Regions from separate parts of the Stenotrophomonas sp. KH_052 genome, predicted to be linked through region 2. Evidence: predicted binding sites of a transcription regulator. Region 2 holds the regulator's gene; each other region holds the start of a gene.
The links. The regulator FliA, encoded in region 2, starts transcription of late flagellar genes. The targets are predictions, from matches to a motif close to TAAAGTTTNNCNNNCNNNGGCCGATAA.
Positions count from the first base shown of each region.

Region 1: AC3ITW_RS16520 (methyl-accepting chemotaxis protein) is a predicted target of FliA. The motif match lies at 1,420-1,446, and genes of this name have one in related genera.
Region 3: AC3ITW_RS19480 (methyl-accepting chemotaxis protein) is a predicted target of FliA. The motif match lies at 1,098-1,124, and genes of this name have one in related genera.

Region 1 covers NZ_CM174475.1:3,577,657-3,580,929, reverse strand. Annotated here, with positions in the region: gene AC3ITW_RS16530 (M23 family metallopeptidase) at 1-273, opposite strand, end outside; gene AC3ITW_RS16525 (L,D-transpeptidase family protein) at 278-1,240, opposite strand; gene AC3ITW_RS16520 (methyl-accepting chemotaxis protein) at 1,476-3,273, shown strand, end outside.
Region 2 covers NZ_CM174475.1:2,194,625-2,197,897, reverse strand. Annotated here, with positions in the region: gene flhF (flagellar biosynthesis GTPase FlhF) at 1-689, shown strand, start outside; gene AC3ITW_RS10205 (MinD/ParA family ATP-binding protein) at 676-1,563, shown strand; gene AC3ITW_RS10200 (RNA polymerase sigma factor FliA) at 1,560-2,303, shown strand; gene cheY (chemotaxis response regulator CheY) at 2,361-2,753, shown strand; gene AC3ITW_RS10190 (protein phosphatase CheZ) at 2,753-3,273, shown strand, end outside.
Region 3 covers NZ_CM174475.1:4,259,597-4,262,869, reverse strand. Annotated here, with positions in the region: gene AC3ITW_RS19490 (S41 family peptidase) at 1-41, shown strand, start outside; gene AC3ITW_RS19485 (NAD-dependent epimerase/dehydratase family protein) at 140-1,033, shown strand; gene AC3ITW_RS19480 (methyl-accepting chemotaxis protein) at 1,243-3,273, shown strand, end outside.

The sequences.
Region 1 (3,273 bases), 1.4 Mb from region 2:
GGTGAACGTATCGCGCAGCTGGGAGGTCAGGATGCCCTGCACCGGCAGCAGCAGACCAGACGGCGCATCCGCAGCCTGCGCGACTGACGGCGCGACCCTGGCGGCAGGGGCGGTTGCGGGTGGCGCTACAGATTCCTTCGCCGGCGCCGCAGTCACTGCCGGCTGCGCTTCCGGCAGCGGGGCGGGTACTGGATCACCCGCATCGCGGTGCAGCCACCAGCCTGCACCCAGCCCCAGCAGAACGCCAAGCACGATCAGTTGCGAAAGGCGCATCGGCTCACTCCTGCATCACCACGGGTACCGAGGTATCCACGGCATCGGCCACGCGCAGCGCATCCCAGTTGGTCATGCGCACGCAGCCATGCGATTCGGTCTTGCCCACATGGCCGGGTTCGGGCGTGCCATGCAGGCCGTAATGCGGCTTGGACAGATCGATCCAGACCCGCCCGACCGGATTGTTCGGACCCGGTGGCAGGGTGGCCTTCTTTTCGCCCTTGCGGGCATCCCAGAACAGCTTCGGGTTGTAGTGGAACGGCGGATCCCGGTACATGCCCAGAATCTTCCATTCGCCGATCGGCAACGGGTCGTGCTGGCTGCCGGACGACACCGGCACCTGTGCAATCACCTTGCCCTGCGCATCGAGCAACTGCAGCGTGGAGTCGGATTTGTCGACCACGATCTTCGCCGCCTTCGGCAATGACGCCGGGGCGATGTTGGGTACCTGGATGCGGCTGCCTGCCTTGGCCAGATCTATGCCCGGATTGAGCGCCTTCAGCAGCTCAGGGGAGGAGTGGAAACGTTCGCCCAGGGCTTCTTCCACACTGCCGTAGCCCAGCGATTTGAGCTTGGCCTGGGCGGCGGGTCCTTTCGGTATGGGCTGGAACGGGCCGGCGACATCCTCAGCAGTCAGCGTGTAGCTGACCAGCGGCGCGATCGTATCGGCCTGCAGAGCTTTCCAGGTAGCGTCATCCAGTTCACCGGTTACGGTCAGCCCATGCGCCGCCTGAAAACCCGACACCGCGCGTCGCTGGTTGCTGCCCACTTCGCCATCGATCTGGCCAGGGGAGAAATTCGCGCGATCCAGCAGCACCTGGGCGTGCAGGGCGGAGCGCGGGGCCACATCCGGCCCGGCTTTCTCGGCAATGGGGGCGGGTAGTTCGGGCGGCGGCGCCTGCGCGAAGGCTGGCGACGCCAGCAGCGAGAGAGCGAGCAGGGTGGATCGGGACACGAGCAAGGGCATTGGGATCTCCAGCAGGTCACGCCACCACCTTGCCCGCAGCAGCCGCCGAGCCACCGTGAAAGGGATCTGATGCCCGCATGAGTAGCCATGGGTATTGCAGCTGTGTCCAGCGCGCAGGTGCTGCTGCGCCGGGGGCTCACCAAGGTGAACGGTGGCCGACGCCGTCGACGGACGGCGATCAAGATTGCCTGCCGGGCCGCCGATAAGGGCACATCCCCCCGTTTTGGATACCCCCATGAACTACTTGAGGAACGTCAGGGTTGCCTGGCGTCTTGGGCTGGGCTTTGGCCTGTTGCTGCTGCTGGTTGCCGCCGTGGTGGCCACCGGCGCCACCGCCAGTGTCGTGCAGAAGCGCGCGATGCAGCAGGTGGTCGACGTCAGCGTGGCCAAGGTGCGCCTGTTGTCGCAGATGCTCGATGCCAATAACCAGATGATGGTGGTGCGCCGCGAGATGCTGATCCGCCAGGGTGAAGACCGTGGCCACGACGAGCAGCGCATCGCTGATCTGGTGAAGCGCTACGAGGCCAGCTGGACCGCCTACCAGGCGCTGCCCAGCGACGCCGACGGCAAGGCCATTGCCGAAACCATCGCCGCCAAGCGTGCCATTGCGCGCCCGCTCAACAAGCAGACCAGCGAACTGATGGAGCAGGGTGACTACCCGGGCGCCGTGGCGCTGACCCTGGGCCCGGTGCAGGAAGCGGCCAATGGCTGGAACAAGGCGCTGTCCGATGGCGTGGACTTTGAGGAGAAGGAAAGCCGTGATGCCGCCGCCGAGGCAATCCGCCTGGGCGAGCGCAGCCTGCTGCAGCTGCTGGTGCTGGGCGGCGTCGCGCTGTTGGTGGGCATCGGTGCCTCGGTGATGATCGGCCGCAGCTTGACCGGTCCGCTGGCCCGCGCGGTGAACCTGGCCGAGCGTCTGTCCAAGGGACAGCTGGACCAGGAGTTCCGCCTTGGTGGCCGCGATGAACTGACTCAGCTGGGTGAAGCCATGGCCAGCGTGCGCCAGAGCGTGCAGGCGGCGATCGGCGCACAGCTGCAGATGGCCGAGCAGCACGAGGCCGGTGCGATCCGCTATCGCATGGACGCCAGCGCCTTCCCCGGTGACTTCGGCCGCATGGTGCAGGCCACCAACAGTCTGGTCGAATCGCACGTGCAGGTGGAGCTGCTGATGGCCGAGGTGATGCAGCGCTACGCCATCGGCGACCTCAGCCGCGACCTGCCGGATTACCCGGGCGAGAAGGGCACGCTGACCCGTACACTGGCCGCAGTGAAGCAGAGCCTGATGGTGATCAACGCGCAGATCGATGAGCTGGCTCGCGCCGCGCGCGCCGGTGATTTCAGCATGCGTGGCGACGCCGCTGCGTTCCAGTATCAGTTCAAGGCGATGGTCGAACATCTCAACGGCATGATGGCCAGTTCGCAGGCCAGCATCGCCGATGTCTCCGACGTGCTGCGCGCGATCTCGCACGGCGACCTGACCGCACGCATGGACGGCGAGTACGACGGAGTGTTCGCGCGCATGCGCGACGATGCCAACACCACCACCGCACAGCTGACCGGCATCGTGCAGGGCATCCAGGTGGCTGCCGACAGCATCAACAACGCGGCGCAGGAATTGGCCGCCGGCAACAACGACCTGTCGCGCCGCACCGAGCAGCAGGCAGCCAATCTGGAAGAGGCTGCTGCATCGATGGAGGAACTGACCTCCACCGTGCGCCAGAACGCCGAGCTGGCGCGTCAGGCCGACAGTGAAGCGCATGCCGCCGGTGCCGCCGTACGCGAGACCGAGCAGGCGATGGCGCAGATGGCATCGGTGATGGGCGAGATCGACCAGTCCTCGGCACGCATCTCGGAAATCTCCACGGTGATCGACGGCATCGCGTTCCAGACCAACATCCTGGCGCTGAATGCTGCAGTGGAAGCCGCGCGTGCAGGCGAGCAGGGCCGTGGTTTTGCCGTGGTTGCCAGCGAAGTGCGCACGCTCGCACAGCGTGCCGGTGTCGCCGCCAAGGAGATCAAGGAACTGATCGAAG
Region 2 (3,273 bases):
TGCTGGGCCTGATCTCGCGCAAGCTGCCGATCGCCCCGGTCGACCCGCTGGAGGAAGGCGGCGTGATCGCCCTGGTCGGCCCGACCGGCGCCGGCAAGACCACCACCATCGCCAAGCTGGCCTCGCGCTTCGCCGAGAAGCACGCACCGCGCGATGTCGCCCTGGTCACCACCGACACCACCCGCATCGGTGCGCGTGAGCAGCTGTACGGTTACGGCCGCCAGCTCGGCATCGCGGTGCACGAGGCCAACAGCGGCACCGACCTGGACCAGCTGCTGGAACGCTTGAAGGACTACAAGCTGGTGCTGATCGACACCGCCGGCCTGGGCCCGCGCGACCGCGCACTGGCCGCCCAGCTGCAGTGGCTGCGTGCCGCCCGCCAGGTCCGCACCCTGTTGGTGCTGCCGGCCAACACCAGCTTCGGCGACATGGACGAGGTGGTCCGCCGCTTCGGCGCGGCCAACCTGCAGGGCCTGGTGCTGAGCAAGCTGGACGAGACCGGCCGCTTCGGCAACGCCCTGTCGGTGGCCGTGGACCACGCCCTGCCGATCACCTGGGTGACCGACGGCCAGGACGTTCCGGAGGACCTGCACCGGGCCAGTGCAGCCAATCTCGTACTTCGCCTTGAAGATTTGCGCCGCGCGGCCGATATGCCCTGCAACCCGGAGTTGAACCATGCCGTCGCGTGAGTACGCCAAGCTGACCAAGACCTTCCCGCTGTCGGCCACCCGCAGCGAGCCGCTCGGCCCTGTGCGCACCATTGCGGTCACTGGCGGCAAGGGCGGCGTGGGCAAGACGAATGTGTCCGCCAACCTGGCGGTGGCACTGGCCGGCATGGGCAAGCGCACGCTGCTGCTGGACGCCGACCTCGGCCTGGCCAACATCGACGTGATCCTGGGCCTGGACCCCACCTTCACGCTGGCCGACCTGGTCGCCGGCCGCTGCTCGCTGGATGACGTCATCGTCGAAGGCCCGAACGGCGTGCTGGTGGTCCCGGCCGCGTCCGGCCGCCGCCACATGGCCGAGCTGGCCCCGGCCGAGCACGTCGGCCTGGTCAACGTGTTCTCCGAGCTGGAACGCGAGTTGGACATCATGGTGGTGGACACCGCCGCCGGCATCAACGATGGCGTATTGACCTTCTGCCAGGCCGCACAGGACACCGTGGTGGTGGTCTGTGACGAGCCGGCCTCGATCACCGACGCCTACGCACTGATCAAGGTGCTGTCGCGCGAGCGTGGCGTGGACCGCATCCAGGTGGTGGCCAACATGGTGCGCGATCCCAACGAGGGCCGCGTGCTGTACGAAAAGCTGACCCGTGTCTGCGAGAAGTTCCTCGCCGATGTCTCGCTGAACTACCTCGGCTGCGTGCCGCAGGACGATTGGCTGCGCCTGTCGGTGCAGCGCCAGCAGCCGGTGGTGAAGGCCTATCCGTCCAGCCCGGCCGCGCTGGCCATCACCGAGATCGCGCGCCGTACCGCGCGCTGGCAGGCGCCGACCGAACCGCGTGGCGGCGTCGAGTTCTTCCTCGAACGCATCCTCAAGCAGCGTGGGGTGACGGCATGAAAGGCGCAGCCCAGTACAGGGAAGTGCAGCGCTCGGCGGCGAACGAAGTCATCGCCCAGCATTCGGACCTGGTGCGGCGCATCGCCCACCACCTGGCCGCGCGCCTGCCGGCCAGCGTCGAGGTCGATGACCTGATCCAGGCCGGCATGATGGGCCTGATCGAAGCCTCGCGCAGCTACGACGCCGACCAGGGCGCCTCGTTCGAGACCTATGCGTCGATCCGCATCCGCGGCTCGATGATCGACGAGATCCGCCGTGGCGACTGGGTGCCCCGCTCCGTCCACCGCCGCGCTCGTGATGCCGCCGCCACCATCCGCCGCCTGGAGCAGAGCAGCGGCCGCGCCGCCAGTGCCACCGAAGTGGCCGCGGCGATGGAAATGCCGCTGCCCGAATACCTGAGGCTGATGGAAGACGCCGCACGTGGCCAGGTGCTGAGCCTGGAGTCGCGCATCGAAGACCAGGGCGAGCTGGACACGGTCACCCAGGGTGGCCCGACCCCGCAGCAGGTGCTGGAGCGCGGCGAGTTCGGCCGCGAGCTGGGCAAGGCGATCGGCCACCTGCCCGAGCGCGAGCAGCTGGTGCTGTCGCTCTACTACGAGCAGGAGCTGAACCTGAAGGAGATCGGCGCGGTGCTTGGCGTGAGTGAATCGCGGGTCTGCCAGATCCACGGCCAGGCAGTGCTGCGCCTGCGTGGTCGACTGAAGATTTTCGAGGCGGCGGACGCCGGCCTGGAAGAATGAACATGCCCGAGGCGGCTGCCCCCGGCCGCCCGGACTGAACAACAAAGGAACTCTGCTTTGAACAAGAACATGCGCATCCTGATCGTCGACGACTTCTCGACCATGCGTCGGATCGTCAAGAACCTGCTGGGCGATCTGGGCTTCACCAATACCGCCGAAGCCGAGGACGGGCATGCCGCGCTGTCGCTGCTGCAGAGCCAGCCGTTCGATTTCGTGGTCACCGACTGGAACATGCCGGTGATGACCGGCATCGAACTGCTCAAGGCGATCCGCGCCGATGCCAAGCTGAAGACACTGCCGGTGCTGATGGTGACGGCCGAAGCCAAGCGCGAGCAGATCATCGAAGCCGCCCAGAGCGGCGTGAACGGCTACATCATCAAGCCGTTCACCGCGCAGACCCTGGAAGAGAAGCTCGGCAAGATCTTCGAACGCCTGGCGGCCAGCGCCTGATGGATACCACGGTCGACAGGAACGCCCTCGCCCTGCGCCTGCAGGAAGCCCTGGACGCACTCGAGTCCGGTGACGAAGCCGCGTGGCGGCAGCGCATCGACGGGCTGGTCGCGCTGCGCACGCAGCCGATGATGAGCGGTCTTTCGCGGCTGGCCCGCGAGCTGGGACAGGCGCTGGGTGAACTGCCGACCGTGCCCGATGAAGCCGGCGAACTGGACGACGCCTGTGCGCGCCTGGACCACGTGGTGGCGATGACCGAACAGGCCACCCACCGCACCCTGGACCTGGCCGAGGAATGCCGCAGCCTGACCGAGCAGCTGCGCGCCGAAGGCCTGCAGCCGGGCCAGGACGCGCAGCTCGAGCGCATCCGCCACAACCTGACCGAGATCGCCCTGACCCAGAGCTACCAGGACCTGACCGGGCAGATCATCCGTCGCGTGGTCGGCATCGTGCGCCGCGTGCACGAAGGCTTCGGCGCACTCGGCCTGCCGCCGGAACAGCATCGCTCCGACCCGGAACT
Region 3 (3,273 bases), 2.1 Mb from region 2:
TCGCACGGCAGTTGCTGGCCACGTCGACATCGTCAAGATGAACGCACAATTGCAACCGTGCCCTATCGCAGACGACATGCGGCGTGCCTAGAATCGAAACATCCCGGTAGTTCCCGGGCGCTTCGAGTGAATGGACTCAATGAAGATTCTGTTGACCGGCAGTTCCGGGCGGATCGGGCGTGCGATCTTCGGCGCCCTGGCCGCTGCCCATGAAGTGGTGGGGCTGGATCGCAGCCCGTTCGCAACGACGCGCATCATCGCCGATGTCACCGATCATCAGGCGGTCGTACGCGCGGTGCAGGGTGTCGACGCGGTGATCCACACCGCCGCCCTGCATGCGCCGCACGTGGGCCTGGTGCCGGATGCAGTGTTCCAGCAGATCAACGTGGATGCGACCCGGCACCTGTTGGCGGCGGCCCGGGAGGCCGGTGCCCGTCGCTTCGTGCTGACCAGTACCACCGCGCTGTACGGCCATGCGGTGGTGGCTGGTGGGTGCCGCTGGATCGATGAAGACACCGAGCCGCTGCCACGCACCATCTACCACCGCAGCAAGCTGCAGGCTGAGGCGCTGGCCGAAGCGGCGGCGAGCGCGGACTTCAGTGTGCGTGTACTGCGCATGGGTCGCTGCTTTCCGGAGCCGCCCGAGCGTATGGCGATGTTCCGCCTGCATCGCGGCATCGACGCACGGGATGTCGCCAGTGCGCATGCCGCGCTGCTGCACGATGAGGGCGCTGCCTTCGCGCGCTACATTGCCTGCGCACCCACACCGTTCCTGCGCGAGGATTGCCTTGAGCTGGCGACCCAACCGCGCAGGGTGCTGGCCCGGCGTGCGCCGCAGTTGCTGGCCGAGTTCGAACGCCGCGGCTGGCCGTTGCCGCTGAGCATCGACCGCGTCTACGACAGCGCCCGCATCCGCAGCCTGCTGGGCTGGCAACCGCGCTTCGGCCCCGATGACGTGCTGCAGCAGTATGCCGTCGGCAGCATCGAGGTGTTGCCGAGGGCGCAGTGGATCAAGGACCGCGTGGCCGAGTGAGGCGGCAGCTGACAGCTTGCTGAGCTGTTCCTGAGTGCGTTCAGGAATGTGCGGGCGGGCCACCTCAACCTCGTTGGCGGGCGGCCGCTAACCCGGTGCGCTTCCTGCGCTGGGTCCGGCCCGGCGACCGGTGGCCTGCGCGATGGATCGCGCGCCTGCGCGGTGCCCTCGCGGTGCCGGTCGTCCTGAACTGCCTTGCGGATCCTTCCATGCCTTCTTCCCGCTCCGTCGCCGCCCGCCGCCCGGGCAGCATCGCCCACAAGCTGATGCTCGGCACCGCCGTGATCGCGCTGCTGTGCTTCGGCCTGACCGCGTTCCTGATCTATCGCCAGGCCAGCGCCAGCCTGGTCAATGCCTCGCGCCAGACCATGGCCAGCGAAGCCACCGCCGAGGCACGCCAGGTCGCGGCCGACCTTGGCACGGCTTTCGCCAGCAACGATGCCATGGTCGAGGCCGTGCTGGCCCAGCGTGCGCGTGGTGACGCGCCCGACCGCGCCAGCCTGGCCGCCGTGCTCGGCGAACAGCTGCGTACCCATCCTGAATGGCTGGGCAAGAGCACCATGTGGGAAGCCGATGCGTTTGATGGCAAGGATGCCGAATTCGTCGACACCGAGGCGCACGATGCCACCGGTCGTTACATGAGCTACTGGGCCTGGCACGATGGCAAGCCGCAGCAGTCGACGATGACCGACTACACCGAGACCGCCAGCGGCTCCGGCGACTGGTACATGGTGCCCAGCCGCGACAAGCTGGCGAAGGTGAGCGAGCCTTATGCCTATGACATCGGCGGCCAGCAGGTGCTGATGAGCACGCTGAGCACGCCGATCGTCGAAAACGGTACGTTCCTCGGCGTGTTTACCGTCGACTTCTCGCTGGCCGCGCTGCAGAAGCACCTCGCCACGCTGACGCCGATGGGCGCCGGCCGCGTCGAGCTGCTCTCACCCCATGGCGTGGTGCTGGCCTCGGCCAATGCCGCTGAAATCGGCAAGCCGCGCAGCGATGCACTGACCCGCAGCATGCTGGCCGACATCGCCGCCGACCGTCGCTTCGAAGCTTTCACCCCGGACGCGGCCGGCAACGTGCGTGTGTACGTGCCGCTGCGCGTGGGCGATGCCCCGCAGCGCTTCGCGCTGGGCGTGGTGATGCCGCATGCGGTGATCGTGGCAGAGGCGCGCCAGCTGCTGTGGCTGACCCTGCTGGTCGGTGTGGTGGCCGCATTGACCCTTAGCGCAGGTGTCTACGTCCTGCTGCGCCGGTTGGCGATCCGCCCGCTGGCCGAAGCGGTGCGCGTGGCCTCTGACGTCGCCGCCGGCAAGCTGGACAGTGCGCTGCCCACGCGCAGCAATGACGAAGTGGGGCGCCTGCTGGAGGCGATGCAGGGCATGCGCGGCCAGCTGCAGTCGGTGATGGCCGCGCAGTCCGAAATGGCGCGTCGCCACGATGCCGGCGAGCTCAGCTACCGCATGGACGCTTCTGCGTTCCCGGGCGAGTACGGCCGCATGGTGGCCGACAGCAACCAGCTGGTGGCCTCCAGCAATGCGGTCACCCAGCGCCTGGTCGAGGTGATGCAGCGCTACGCAGTGGGCGACCTCAGCGTGGACATGGAAGCATTGCCGGGCGAGAAGTCAGTGTTCAGCGCCGCGATGGCCACCACCAAGAGCAATCTGGCGGCGATCAACGATCAGATCCAGCAGCTGGCTGCTGCAGCCGCTGCCGGTGACTTCGCGGTGCGCGGCGACGCCCTGCGCTTCGACCACGATTTCCGCCGCATGGTCGAAACCCTCAACACCATGATGGAGGTCAGCGACCACAACCTGGCCGAGCTGTCGACGCTGCTGCGCGCGATCGCCGCTGGTGACCTCAGCGCGCGCATGCAGGGCGACTTCCACGGCGTGTTCGCAGTGATGCGCGACGATGCCAACAGTACCGTGCAGCAGCTGACCCGGATCGTCGGCCAGATCCAGCAGTCGGCCGCCAGCATCCGCCTGGCCGCCGGTGAGATTGCCGCCGGCAACAGTGACCTGTCGCGTCGCACCGAGCAGCAGGCCGCCAACCTGGAAGAAACCGCCGCTTCGATGGAAGAACTGACCTCCACCGTGCGCCAAAATGCCGACCACGCGCTTCAGGCCAACACCCTGGCCGGCTCCGCAGCAGGTGTCGCCAGTGAGGGTGGGCAGGTGGTCAGCCAGGTGGTGCAGACCATGGAACAGATCGAGGCCTCCTCGCAGCGCATTGCCGAG